One region of the Paenibacillus puldeungensis genome, then DNA from elsewhere that is predicted to be linked to it. Evidence: predicted binding sites of a transcription regulator. Region 1 holds the regulator's gene; the other holds the start of a gene.
The links. Region 1 encodes Rex, which represses fermentation and respiration genes when NADH is low (regulators of the CRP and FNR family bind a similar motif). Its sites were predicted from a motif close to TTGTGAAATATTTCACAA; they were not measured.
Positions count from the first base shown of each region.

Region 1 (5,800 bases):
TGTCGTACTTGTCGGGCACAATGTAGCCTTTGATTTCAACTATTTGCAAAGTGCATTGGACAAAACGGGTTATTTGCCCTTTACGGGCAGGATTCTTGATACGATGGATTTCTTGAAAATCATGTTTCCATCACTCATGTCTTATCAGCTTGGCATGGTGGCGGCGGAGTTTGATGTGCAGCACGATCGTCCACATCAGGCCGACAGTGATGCATTGGCAACGGCGCTCATTTTTTTGAAGTGCCTTGAAGAATGTGAAAGCCTACCGCTTCTGACCATACAGCGATTAGTGGATTTGTTTGCCGGCGAGGACAGCGACTTAGGTTGGTTCTTTGATGCGTTGCTTCAGGAAAAGGAACGCGAGGCAAATCCGAATGAAGGCGGATTTACGTACTATCGTCAATTTGCGCTGCAAGCTGAGGATTGGATGGATATCGAAACGCCTCGAAATGCGCTTTTGGACAATCCGCTGGAGGATATCACCTTCGAGCAGTTTATGGATCAGGTACGTGAACGTCTGCGTGAGCGCCTGCCGCAATATGAGGAACGGGAAGCGCAGAACATGATGCTTCATGAAGTGATGAAGGCCTTTGACGAGGACAAACATCTTTTGGTAGAAGCTGGAACAGGGACCGGAAAATCGTTAGGTTACTTACTTCCTGCAATATATCATAGCGTTAAACAGGATGAGAAGGTTATGGTAAGTACACATACGATTAACCTTCAGGAGCAGCTTAGAGAGCGAGATATCCCACTGCTGACCGAGGTCGTTCCGTTTCCTTTTCTGGCGGCTGTATTTAAGGGAAGACAACATTATTTGTGTCTGCGTAAATTTGAACATAAAATAAACAGAAGAGACTTCACAACGCCAAAAGAAGAGGTGATGACGGCTGCACAAATGATTGTGTGGCTGACACAAACGATAAACGGTGATGACGAGGAGCTTAACTTAGGAAATCGCGGAAATGATTTTTGGGAGACAGTCGCAAGCGAGTCCGATTCATGTTTAGGTCGTTCGTGTCCGTGGTTTCGAAAATGCTTCTACCACCGGGCGAAGCACGAAGCCGGTGTGGCGGATGTGGTCATCACGAATCATTCCAAATTGTTTACGGACATTCAGGCAGGTCATCAACTGCTTCCGGGCTATGAGCGTCTGGTCATCGATGAAGCACATCACCTGGAGGATGTGGCGGGCAAACATTTAGGGATTAATATGAAGTATTTTACAGTCATTCACACCTTAACCCGCCTATTCAAAGATAGTAAGACAGGCCAGTTTCCGAATTTGCGTATCCAGTTGCAAAGCTCGGTAAACGAAAAGTCGGCTGAGTGGTGCTCCGTTATTGACAGCTTTTATCCTACGCTTGTAGATGTGAAAGAGACCTGGGACAAGCTAAACGAGTTGCTGTTCACGCTTATGCCGGAACGCAGTGATGCTGCGCCTGGAGATCCTGGTCAATTCGTTTTTCGGCTGCTGCCGCATAAGAAGCCGAAGGATTGGGACACGCTGGCTGCGCTGGAGAACCAAATTTATGTCTCGCTTGGGGACGTGCTGCGCAAAGGAGAACGCCTGCTCAGTCAAATCAGGGAAGAGCAGGACGATATCGGATCGGAAAGCTTGCTGACCGACATCAGCGGTTTGCTTAAGGACTTGGGAACCGAACGCGAGGCGTTGCGCTTCTTCATGAAATTAGATGGCGAAGATACCGTCTATTGGATGGAGGGTAACGGAAACTATCGCAGCCGGTCTTTGCAAATGTATGCTGTTCCCATTGATGTGAGCGCCCAACTGAAGGAGTATTTTTTCGACAGTAAGAAAAGCGTGGTCATGACCTCGGCAACTTTATCGGTTGACAAATCGTTTCAGTACATGATCGAGCAATTGGGGCTGCAGGAAGCGGCCTCCGAGGATCGGTTGATCACCTCGATGCTGCCGTCACCGTTTAACTACCGGGATCAGGCATTGCTGGTCATTCCGAGGGATTTTCCTAGCGTCAAAGGAAGCGTTGGTGATGATCACTTCGTCACCACGCTGGTTCGGTCGTTGGCGGATACAGCCATCGCCACGAAGGGACGCATGCTCGTACTGTTTACGTCTTACCGCATGCTCCGCCAGGTTTACGACCCACTAAAGGAGCTGCTGTCCGCGGAAGGGATCACCGTCATAGGACAAGGCATGGACAGCGGCAGCCGTACGAAGCTGACCCGTCGGTTTCAGGGACAGGATGCTTCGGTATTGCTCGGAACGAGCAGCTTCTGGGAAGGAGTAGATATTCCCGGTGAGGCTTTAACGAGCTTAGCGATTGTACGTCTACCTTTTCAGCCGCCGAATCATCCACTTGTGGAGGCAAAGAGCGAACGGCTGCAGAAGGAGAAGAAAAATCCTTTTATGAAGCTGTCAGTGCCTCAGGCTGTCATTCGTTTTAAGCAAGGATTTGGACGACTCGTCCGTACCTCACAGGATCGGGGAATCGTGATCGTGTATGATACGCGCATCTTGGAATCATATTACGGAAAATATTTTCTATACTCTTTGCCAGGTCCGAAGATGGAGCATATGCCGCTTGGTCAAATGGTTCCACGCATATCGGAATGGTTGAATCCTGAGGAACAATCATAGTCCTCAATCTTGCGCCAGAATAGGGGGAAACAAAGTATGAAATCAGAAAAAATTTCGGATGCTGTCGTTCGCAGATTGCCGGTATACCTGCGTTTTCTGAATGAACTGAGCCGCCGCGAGGTACCTACGGTTTCTTCGCAAGAACTTGGCCAGAAGCTGGACCTCAATCCGGCGCAAATTCGTAAGGATCTCGCTTATTTCGGCGATTTCGGGCGAAAAGGCATTGGATACGATGTCGCTTATCTGATCGAGAAAATTCAAGAAATTTTGAATTTAGACCAGCAAATCAATGTTGCTTTGGTGGGTGCTGGTAATCTTGGTCAAGCACTATCTAACTATAATGCATACTTAAAAGATAACATGAAGATCGTGGCCGTTTTTGACGCTTCGCCTGAGAAGATCGGCAAGCAAATTAACAATATTACGATTCAGCCCATCGATGATCTAGGCGACATGGTCAAGGCTAATAACATCCGCATCGGAATTATTACAGTCCCGGATTTTGAGGCTCAACGCGTTGCTGATCAATTGGTTGAGGCTGGAATTAGAGCTATCTTGAATTTTGCACCGACGGTATTAAAGGTTCCGCCGGAAGTTCGAATCCATGCGGCTGACTTTACAACGGATTTGTTAAGCTTGGCTTATTATTTGGAGGATGGAAAGGAACCGGTAAGTTATGAGTCGTAAGTGGTTGATTAAGAATGGTACGTTTGCCGTGTTAAAGGAAGATTGTACCATCGTTCGCGGATATATGCTTGTGGAAGGGGATACGATCACTTACATTGGTGAACAGCGCCCGGAAGGCGTAGAAGGGGCCGAAACATTTGATGGCAAAGGATTGCTGTTCCTGCCTGGGCTCGTAAATACGCATGGCCATGCGGCGATGTCTCTTCTTCGTGGATACGGAGATGATATGGTGCTTCAAAATTGGCTGCAGGAAAAGATGTGGCCGATGGAAGCCAAGTTTACGGGGGCAGATGTTTATGCCGGAACAGCATTGTCCGTACTGGAAATGCTCAAAGGCGGAACAACGACGTTCCTCGACATGTATGACCATATGGACCAAGTGGCTAAGGTCGTTGAAGAATCGGGGATTCGCGCCGTATTGACGCGAGGGGTGATCGGCCTTTGTCCTCCTGAAGTTCAGGATCAGAAGCTGCAGGAGGCTATCCGTTTCGCCCGCGATTGGCACGGTAAAGCGGATGGACGGATCACGACTATGATCTCGCCGCACGCTCCTTACACCTGCCCGCCTGACTACATCGAGAAATTTGTTCAGGTGGCACATGATCTGGATCTTCCAATGCATACGCATATGTCGGAGACGCTTGCGGAAGTAGAGCAGAATGTCAAGGACTATGGGGCTCGGCCTGTAGAGCATCTGCGCAAACTTGGGATGTTCTCGCGTCCAACTTTGCTGGCGCACGCCGTGCATTTGACGGACGAGGAAATTTACGTGTTAGCTGCACATCATGTTGCCGTCTCGCATAATCCGGGTAGCAACCTGAAACTGGCCAGCGGTGTGGCTCGTGTTCCGGAGCTATTAAGCAAAGGGGTCGTTGTTTCACTGGGCACGGATGGCGCTGCGAGCAACAACAATCTCGACATGTTTGAGGAGATCAGGTTGGCTGCTCTGATTCATAAGGGTGTTTCCGGCGATCCTACCGCAGTTCCAGCATTAGAAGCTCTCAAAATGGGAACGGAGTATGGAGCGAAATCGCTCTTCATGCAAAACACAGGCAGGCTGGCTGCTGGGATGAAGGCGGATTTCATCGCGCTGAATACGGAGCAAGCTCATTTTCTGCCGAAAACGGACTACATTTCCCATGTCGTTTATTCCGCTGGTCCGAAGGATGTCGAGCATGTATGGATTAACGGCAAGCAGGTGGTTAAACACGGGGCCTGCCTCACGCTGGATGAAGAGAAGGTTCGCTTCGAGGCTCAGGCAGCATTTGAAGGTCTGCTAGCTCGCTAGATTACAGTTGGCAGTATCCGCAGCTTCAATCTGGCGGGTTCGACTGCCTACTTCGGAGAAAGGAAGAGAAGGTTGAGAAAGAGAACCAAATGGCTCCTGCTCTCCCTCCTGATCCTGCTGCTCGTGCTCTTTGGACTTCACCGCTTTTATATTTACGTTAATCAGGATTATTGGAATGGTGAGTCGGCAGCCATTCAGCAGGCAAAGCAGGAGTCGGGTCTGGTGGAAAGCGATCAAGTATGGAAGTCGGTATGGGATGAAGTGTGCTGGGTCGTCAAGGGCAAGGACGAATCTGGCCGAGATATGATGGTCTGGTTGAGAAAAGATCATGCACCGGAAGTACGGCTGTTATCGGAAGGCGTTTCGGAGGATCAGGTTCGGACCCTCATCAAGGATCGATTGCCTGGTATAAAGATCGTTCGACTGCTGCCGGGGGTCTATAACGATAAGCTCGTTTGGCAGCTATTCTATAAAGAGAAAGATCACCATTACTATCGCTTCTTCGATTTTAGTAAGGGGGAGCCGCTTGAGGAAGTGTTTACACTACCGAACCGGTAATGGCGATTTTACCAATTGTTAGCCTGGCCGTTATAAAGCGACTATTTGACAAAAGATGACTTCTGATATCCATCAGGAGTCATCTTTTTTTACGAAGATTACAAGGACGGCGCCCCCTACCAAGCTGCGGGCTCGTCGCCTGTTGCCCATCGCCCGTCGCCCAGTGTTGAGTAGATGTATTTAGTGCAGTTATTTCATCACGTTTGCAGGGTAGGAGAAAAGTAGATGCAAAAAATACAGCTAAATAGGGCTCGTAGGCTGATGAATGGGATTTAGGCCCGATTTAAATGTACATTTTGCAACTAAAGTGGGAAAAATGAACAGTTCGGACGGATTAGATGTACTTTTTACAACTACGTGCCGTACCTTTCGGTTGAATGCATATGGTCAAGAAGAAAAATTTACAGCAACAACGTTCAAAGGAGTCAATTGTTTTTTTACTTATAGGTTATTTTCAAAAGGTATGGACCCCATGCAGACTTTTATATTCCGAAGGAGTACATTTCTTCATGTTTTTAAAAACTCGATTGAAGGTGGGCAAACTCCCAAAGCCGGAGCTCATGGCCACTTCCATAATCGACAGATTCGGATCGATCAGCAGCTTTTCCGCATGCATGATGCGGTGTTGGCTTAAGTAGTGGTAATAG
Region 1 is NZ_JBHTLM010000020.1:29,272-35,071, forward strand. Features, by position in the region: gene dinG (ATP-dependent DNA helicase DinG) at 1-2,620, shown strand, start outside; gene ACFQ3W_RS21040 (redox-sensing transcriptional repressor Rex) at 2,630-3,307, shown strand; gene ACFQ3W_RS21045 (amidohydrolase) at 3,297-4,595, shown strand; gene ACFQ3W_RS21050 (cell wall elongation regulator TseB-like domain-containing protein) at 4,668-5,153, shown strand; gene ACFQ3W_RS21055 (AraC family transcriptional regulator) at 5,608-5,800, opposite strand, start outside.

Region 2 (5,800 bases), on a different contig from region 1:
TACCGGCTTTAAAACATAGTCGAACGCTTGCAACTGTACTGCCTGACGCGCATATTCGAAGTTGTCATAGCCGCTGATAATGACGACAATGACCGAGGGCCACCGCTCTCTCATGAGGCTGATCATATCCAATCCATTCATGTTCGGCATACCGATATCAACAAAACAAACATGTGGAGGAGCCATCTCCAGCTGATGTAGTGCTTCACCGGCACTTTTAGCTTCGCCGACGACCTCAAATGGATAAGGGCTTTCCTCGATAAATTGTTTTAGCCCTTTGCGAATGATCTTTTCATCATCGACGATTATGATCTTCCACATCCTCATTCCACTCCCAATTCAAAGGAATTTTGACAATCATCTTTGTAACCCCACCTCCGCTACATACCGTAAGTCCGTATTCATCTCCAAACGCAAGTCGAATACGATGATTGACGCTGTACAATCCAAAGCCTGTGGCGGAACTATTATACTTGTCCTCTTGCAGCGCATGATTGATCTGCTCCAGCCTATCTGTCGGGATCATGGCCCCATTATTCTCGACCTGAATGATGATATATGGAGCCTCCTCATAGGCGAGGATAGAAATCGTATACTTCCGATCTCCTAAAGGCTTAATCCCGTGATAGATGGCATTCTCTACAAGCGGCTGAAGCATAAACCGGATTACCTTGTGTCGAAGCAGTTTTTCATCATAGCGAAGCTCATAATCGAGGATATCCTCATAGCGCACGCATTGAATATGCAGATAGCTCTCGATGTGGTAAAACTCCTGCTCCAGGGGAATATAGAGGCTGCCGGAGCCTAGGCCGAGTCGAAAATAAGTGCTCAATGCCTCAACCATTTCCACGACATTGTCTGCACCGTAATCTTGTGCCATCCACTGAATCGTGTCCAGTGTATTGTATAAAAAATGCGGCTTTATCTGCTCGTAAACAAGCTTGAGCTCGATCTCCTTCTTCTCCTGCTCTGAACGATACAGCTGAACGAGCATTTCGTTGAGGCTTCGTCCCAGATCGCCGATTTCATCCTTGCGGGATTCATCGGCACGGATAGCCTGGTCGCCTTCCTGCACTTTTTTCATCACCAGGCGTAAGGATTGAATCGGTCGAATGATGGACGATGCGAGCAGGGTAAGCAGAACTATAAATACACCGCCGATCAGGACGCCTACCAGCAATGCCGTTCGTTGGGTCTTCATGACTGCTAGCGACAGCTGCGAGTTCGGCACCTTAAGTACCAGCTTCCATCCCTGCACACTTTGAATCGGAGCCTTAAACAAACTGACCTCCTCGTTTGAATCATCTTTTATCTTATGTATTTGGCTCGTAGAGCCGTTCGCTAGGACGCTGTGGTTGACAATCAGTTGCCCAGATTGGTCGTACAAGGCGATATCCTGCGCGATCTCCTTCACCTTATCAGTAGAGACTGCGGCTGCAATATAGACGACTTCTTGATTTACAGCTGGATTCACCCTATATAAAATAACGACGATCTCCGCACCGTTTGCCTTTGAAATGATCGGGTTGCTTACCACATACCGGGCCTTGGAATCGATCATATTCCGGTAGTAATGCCTGTTTAGAATTGAGAAGGGCCGATCATTTAGGGACCAGGAATTGGCCTTGGAGTCTACCACGCGGATTGACTCATATTCCTCTTTCTTTTTTGCTTCCAGCTTACGAGTTTCCTGGAGCAGCTCTTTTCTCGTCCATTGATGATCCGAAGCCAGTGATGCAAGCATGTCAATCTCATCGATGCGCTGGTTGAACCAATCATTGATCTGATCGCTCCGTGCGTTGACGACCTGTTGCGTTAGACTCCTGTTCAAAGGAACAACGGTATGATTCATTTCCATGTAAATAGCGACAAGCAGTGCAACGAACAATAACATAAAGCAGCCGCCCGCATAAAGTATCGTTTTGCGCTGAATGGAATGCATTGATTATCAAAGCCTCCATATGTATTTTTTTCATGAAGCCCGAAAAAGACAAAAAAAGACCGGAATGTGCAAATACATCGAGACATGTCATCTCTATAATAAACATTGTGCATAATTTCACATGAATTCCCATTCATGTTCAGGCCTATCATACAAGATTTCCATCAAACGGCCTAGCACAATTATTACTTTTTAAAGGAGATTAGAGAAGATGGTGAGTACTCGCGCAAGAAAGCTATTACCGATTTTGCTGATCGTATGTCTCATGATGACTTTGTCGGCTTTCGGCGGAAAAGCTTTAGCCACCAACTCCAGCACTGGCGGGACAGTAGTTATGGAGGGAGTTGGAGAAGGAAAGCATGGGGATATCAAAGTCGAGGTATCCTTCTCGGACAACAAAATAACGGACATTAAAGTTATGGAACAAAAAGAAAATCCAGTGCTAGCCGAGCCTGTATTTAAGCAGCTTAAAGAGAATGTTATGACTGCGAATAGCCCGGAGGTCGATGTGATCAGCGGTTCAACCGTTACAAGCAAGGGCTATCTTGAAGCGATCCGGAACGCTATTAAAAAATCCGGTCTAACACTCGCAGCAGCGGGCGCAGCTTCAAACACGCAAAAAACCAAGGAAGCAGCCGATCAAACCTATGATGTTGTAGTAATCGGCGCCGGAGGTGCGGGATTCAGCGCAGCCATTGAGGCCAAAAAGGCGGGGGCGAGCGTCGTTATTCTGGAAAAAATGCCGACTGTAGGCGGGAATACCCTGATCTCAGGCGGTGAGATGAACGCTCCGAATAACTGGGTTCAGCGTGCTCTCGGAATCACTGGCGATTCCGCAGATTTGTTCTATGAAGACACAATGAAGGGCGGAGACAATCTGGGTACGCCTAAGATGGTTCGCATCTTGGCTGACAATGCGCTCGCTTCTGCGGAATGGCTGCGCGACGACATTAAGGTTCAATTCCTTCCGGATCACCTGTTCCAGTTCGGCGGACACTCCAAGCAGCGGGCTTTGATTCCTGTAGGTCAAACAGGTGCCGAAATGATCACCAAGCTCAAAGCTAAGGCCGATACGGACAAAATCGTGATCAAAACCAACATGAAGGCCGAAACGTTATTAACGAATGACCAGGGAAAAGTTACCGGAGTTACCGCAACATCCAGTACTGGCGACAAAATTACGTTCCATGCCAACAAGGGTGTCGTGCTTGCTACCGGCGGCTTCGGCTCCAATATTGAAATGCGCAAGAAGTATAATCCCGAAATGGATGAAAAATATATGTCCACCGATTCGCCAGGATCGACTGGAGACGGGATCGTTATGGCGGAGGCCGTTGGGGCCGAGCTGACGAATATGAAATATATCCAAACGTACCCGGTTTGTAATCCAGTAACAGGTGTGATTTCCCTTGTTGCTGACTCTCGCTTCGACGGCGCCATCCTGATTAACCAAAAAGGTAAACGCTTCGTGGAAGAGTTGGAACGTCGTGACGTCATTTCCAAAGCTATTCTGGCCCAACCTGGCGGTTACACCTATCAATTGTGGAACCAAAAGATTGCGGACATCGGCAAAACCAATGAAGTTCATAAAGACGAATATGATCAAATGATCAAGCAAGGCGTGCTCTACAAAGCCAAAACGATTGAGGATGCCGCCAAATTTTTCAAAATCGATGTTAAAACGTTAAAAGCGACGATCCAAAAAGTAAACAAATATGCGAAAACAGGCAAAGACCTTGATTTCCATCATCGTGCAGGACTGAAATCGCTTGAAAAAGGCCCTTATTACATTCAAAAGGCAGTTCCGTCCGTTCACCACACGATGGGTGGCTTGGTCATCGACGAGAAGGCTCGCGTGATCAATGAAAAAGGCGAAATCATTTCTGGACTCTACGCAGCCGGCGAGGTTACCGGAGTAATTCACGGGACCAACCGACTGGGCGGAAACGCGATCGCCGATATCATTACGTTCGGACGTATCGCAGGACAAAACGTAGCTGCTAAGAATTAATGCAGTACAGAAGCAAGTAAGGGTGGACAGAAGAGTCTACTCTGTGGATTTGAACAGGTCGATTATGGCTTAATAACGCCATGATTGGCCTGTTTTATTATTTTACGGGGAAGAAGTTCTGAGAATTGATACGGGTGGCCGGAATCTTCAACCTAATTTAAAATCTTCATTATCCAGCGCGGGATATATAGGACTAGATCAGACACCAGTGTAACGATGTCGGATGCCTTATCTAGCTTTGTTCTTCCTGGCCATTTAACCAAGATATCCACCTCACTCTAAATTATTATTGTTATATTATCATATTTTATAAAAAAATACATGATTATACAGTAAAACCTTAATATCGCCTTGACTCTCGCTTAACAAGTTACCTAATGTTAAAATGGGTATAATTGGAATTTGTCTTGATAGTAGATTGACAGAGTGTTCAAGTCTTTCTTAAGGACCTGGGGCTGGAGTTTAGCACAATACTGGTAAAGGAGTACGTCATGTTCGACTGGATCAGAAACCACAGCTTGATTGAATACATTGAAGAAGAACCGAGAATAGATGTGAGCCATCCGGGGTTTCGTATGGAACAGCTTTTGCTGGATCAGGAGCCCGAGCAGATGACGGCTTTAGCACAATTTTTTGCAGCAGTCAGTGTTTGGGGAAACGATAATACGATGAATATTATACCCGTGGACGATGAAGAAGTGCGTAAACTGGTAATGGACGAGCTATCTATTCATTATCAAAATGTGAGGCTTTGCATTGAGGAACATCGGACTCAGTTAGTCTACCTACAGCAAATGAAAGCTAAATCAGCTGAGCTTTTTGCCACGGCTAATCCAAAATTCATGATGGTACTGGAGGATCTGTACCGGGAGCCACGCAGTAAGGATCAGATGCATTTGATGGGGAAAAAACGCAGCTTGTTGTACTATTCGGTTGATCCAAGTAGTCTTACGTCTTTTGACGTAGACGGCACGGCTAGTTTAAAACTATTGCTGAACCAGACTTATTTCGAGCGAGGCGAATCTTTTGTGCTTCAGCCACGGGGCTGGGTATTTGATGATGGATTGAGCGAATCGTTGGCTCTGCGTTTTTTTGCCGGATTTGTACCGGCTCTTACGTTAGTAGTTGATGGCGAGACGGATCAAGTAATAAGTCTTGAGCTGTCGCGTGCTGAAATCAGGCATCAGGTTGAATTAATTGGGGCAAGGCCGTCGGCGCCTCGCAGAAATAACCACTTTCTATATTTGGATCTCGGCGGGGGATTGGTTTACGTCATCGATTTGGAAGGGCAACCCGAGGTGAAGACGTGGGAGGACATAAATAAGCGCGATGTCTATAAACTGGCGGAAAAAGAGAGATTTGCACAATTTGATCACGAGCGGGCGGAGCCAATATCAGGCGGGGTCGGCATTTTACTCGATCAGGATTCTATTGAATCCCTGCTTGAGACGGTCAATCGGGAGTTGAAGAAAGGCTAAGAAACTATGCTTTGATAGCGCTGGCGAGAGTTAAGCTCATAGTTGGAATTCATTTGAATTCTAACGAATCTGAGACACGTTAATCAATCAAAAACAGAGGTCTACCCATTCTAAAGAACCTGAGGAAGCTTATTTAGTACTTTTTCGTTCGTTTTGCCATTATTTCAGGTAAATAAGATCATCTGGGTTCGTTAGCGCGAGAAAGTCTACATTTTTGTCCAAATAAGCTCCATAGGATTCGTTAGGGTGTGAACGATAGCAGCCACATCGAGAAAGTGGCAGGTTCAAGGAAAGTATCTGGGAAGTTACTCGCAGCAAACAAGAGGGAGGAAATTTGATGAATCATTCCTATTGCATTAAAAAGGTTTT
Region 2 is NZ_JBHTLM010000011.1:81,294-87,093, forward strand. Features, by position in the region: gene ACFQ3W_RS15645 (response regulator transcription factor) at 1-321, opposite strand, end outside; gene ACFQ3W_RS15650 (sensor histidine kinase) at 296-1,942, opposite strand; gene ACFQ3W_RS15655 (flavocytochrome c) at 2,154-3,953, shown strand; gene ACFQ3W_RS15660 (hypothetical protein) at 4,445-5,431, shown strand.
Region 2: ACFQ3W_RS15655 (flavocytochrome c) is a predicted target of Rex. The motif match lies at 2,048-2,065, and genes of this name have one in related genera.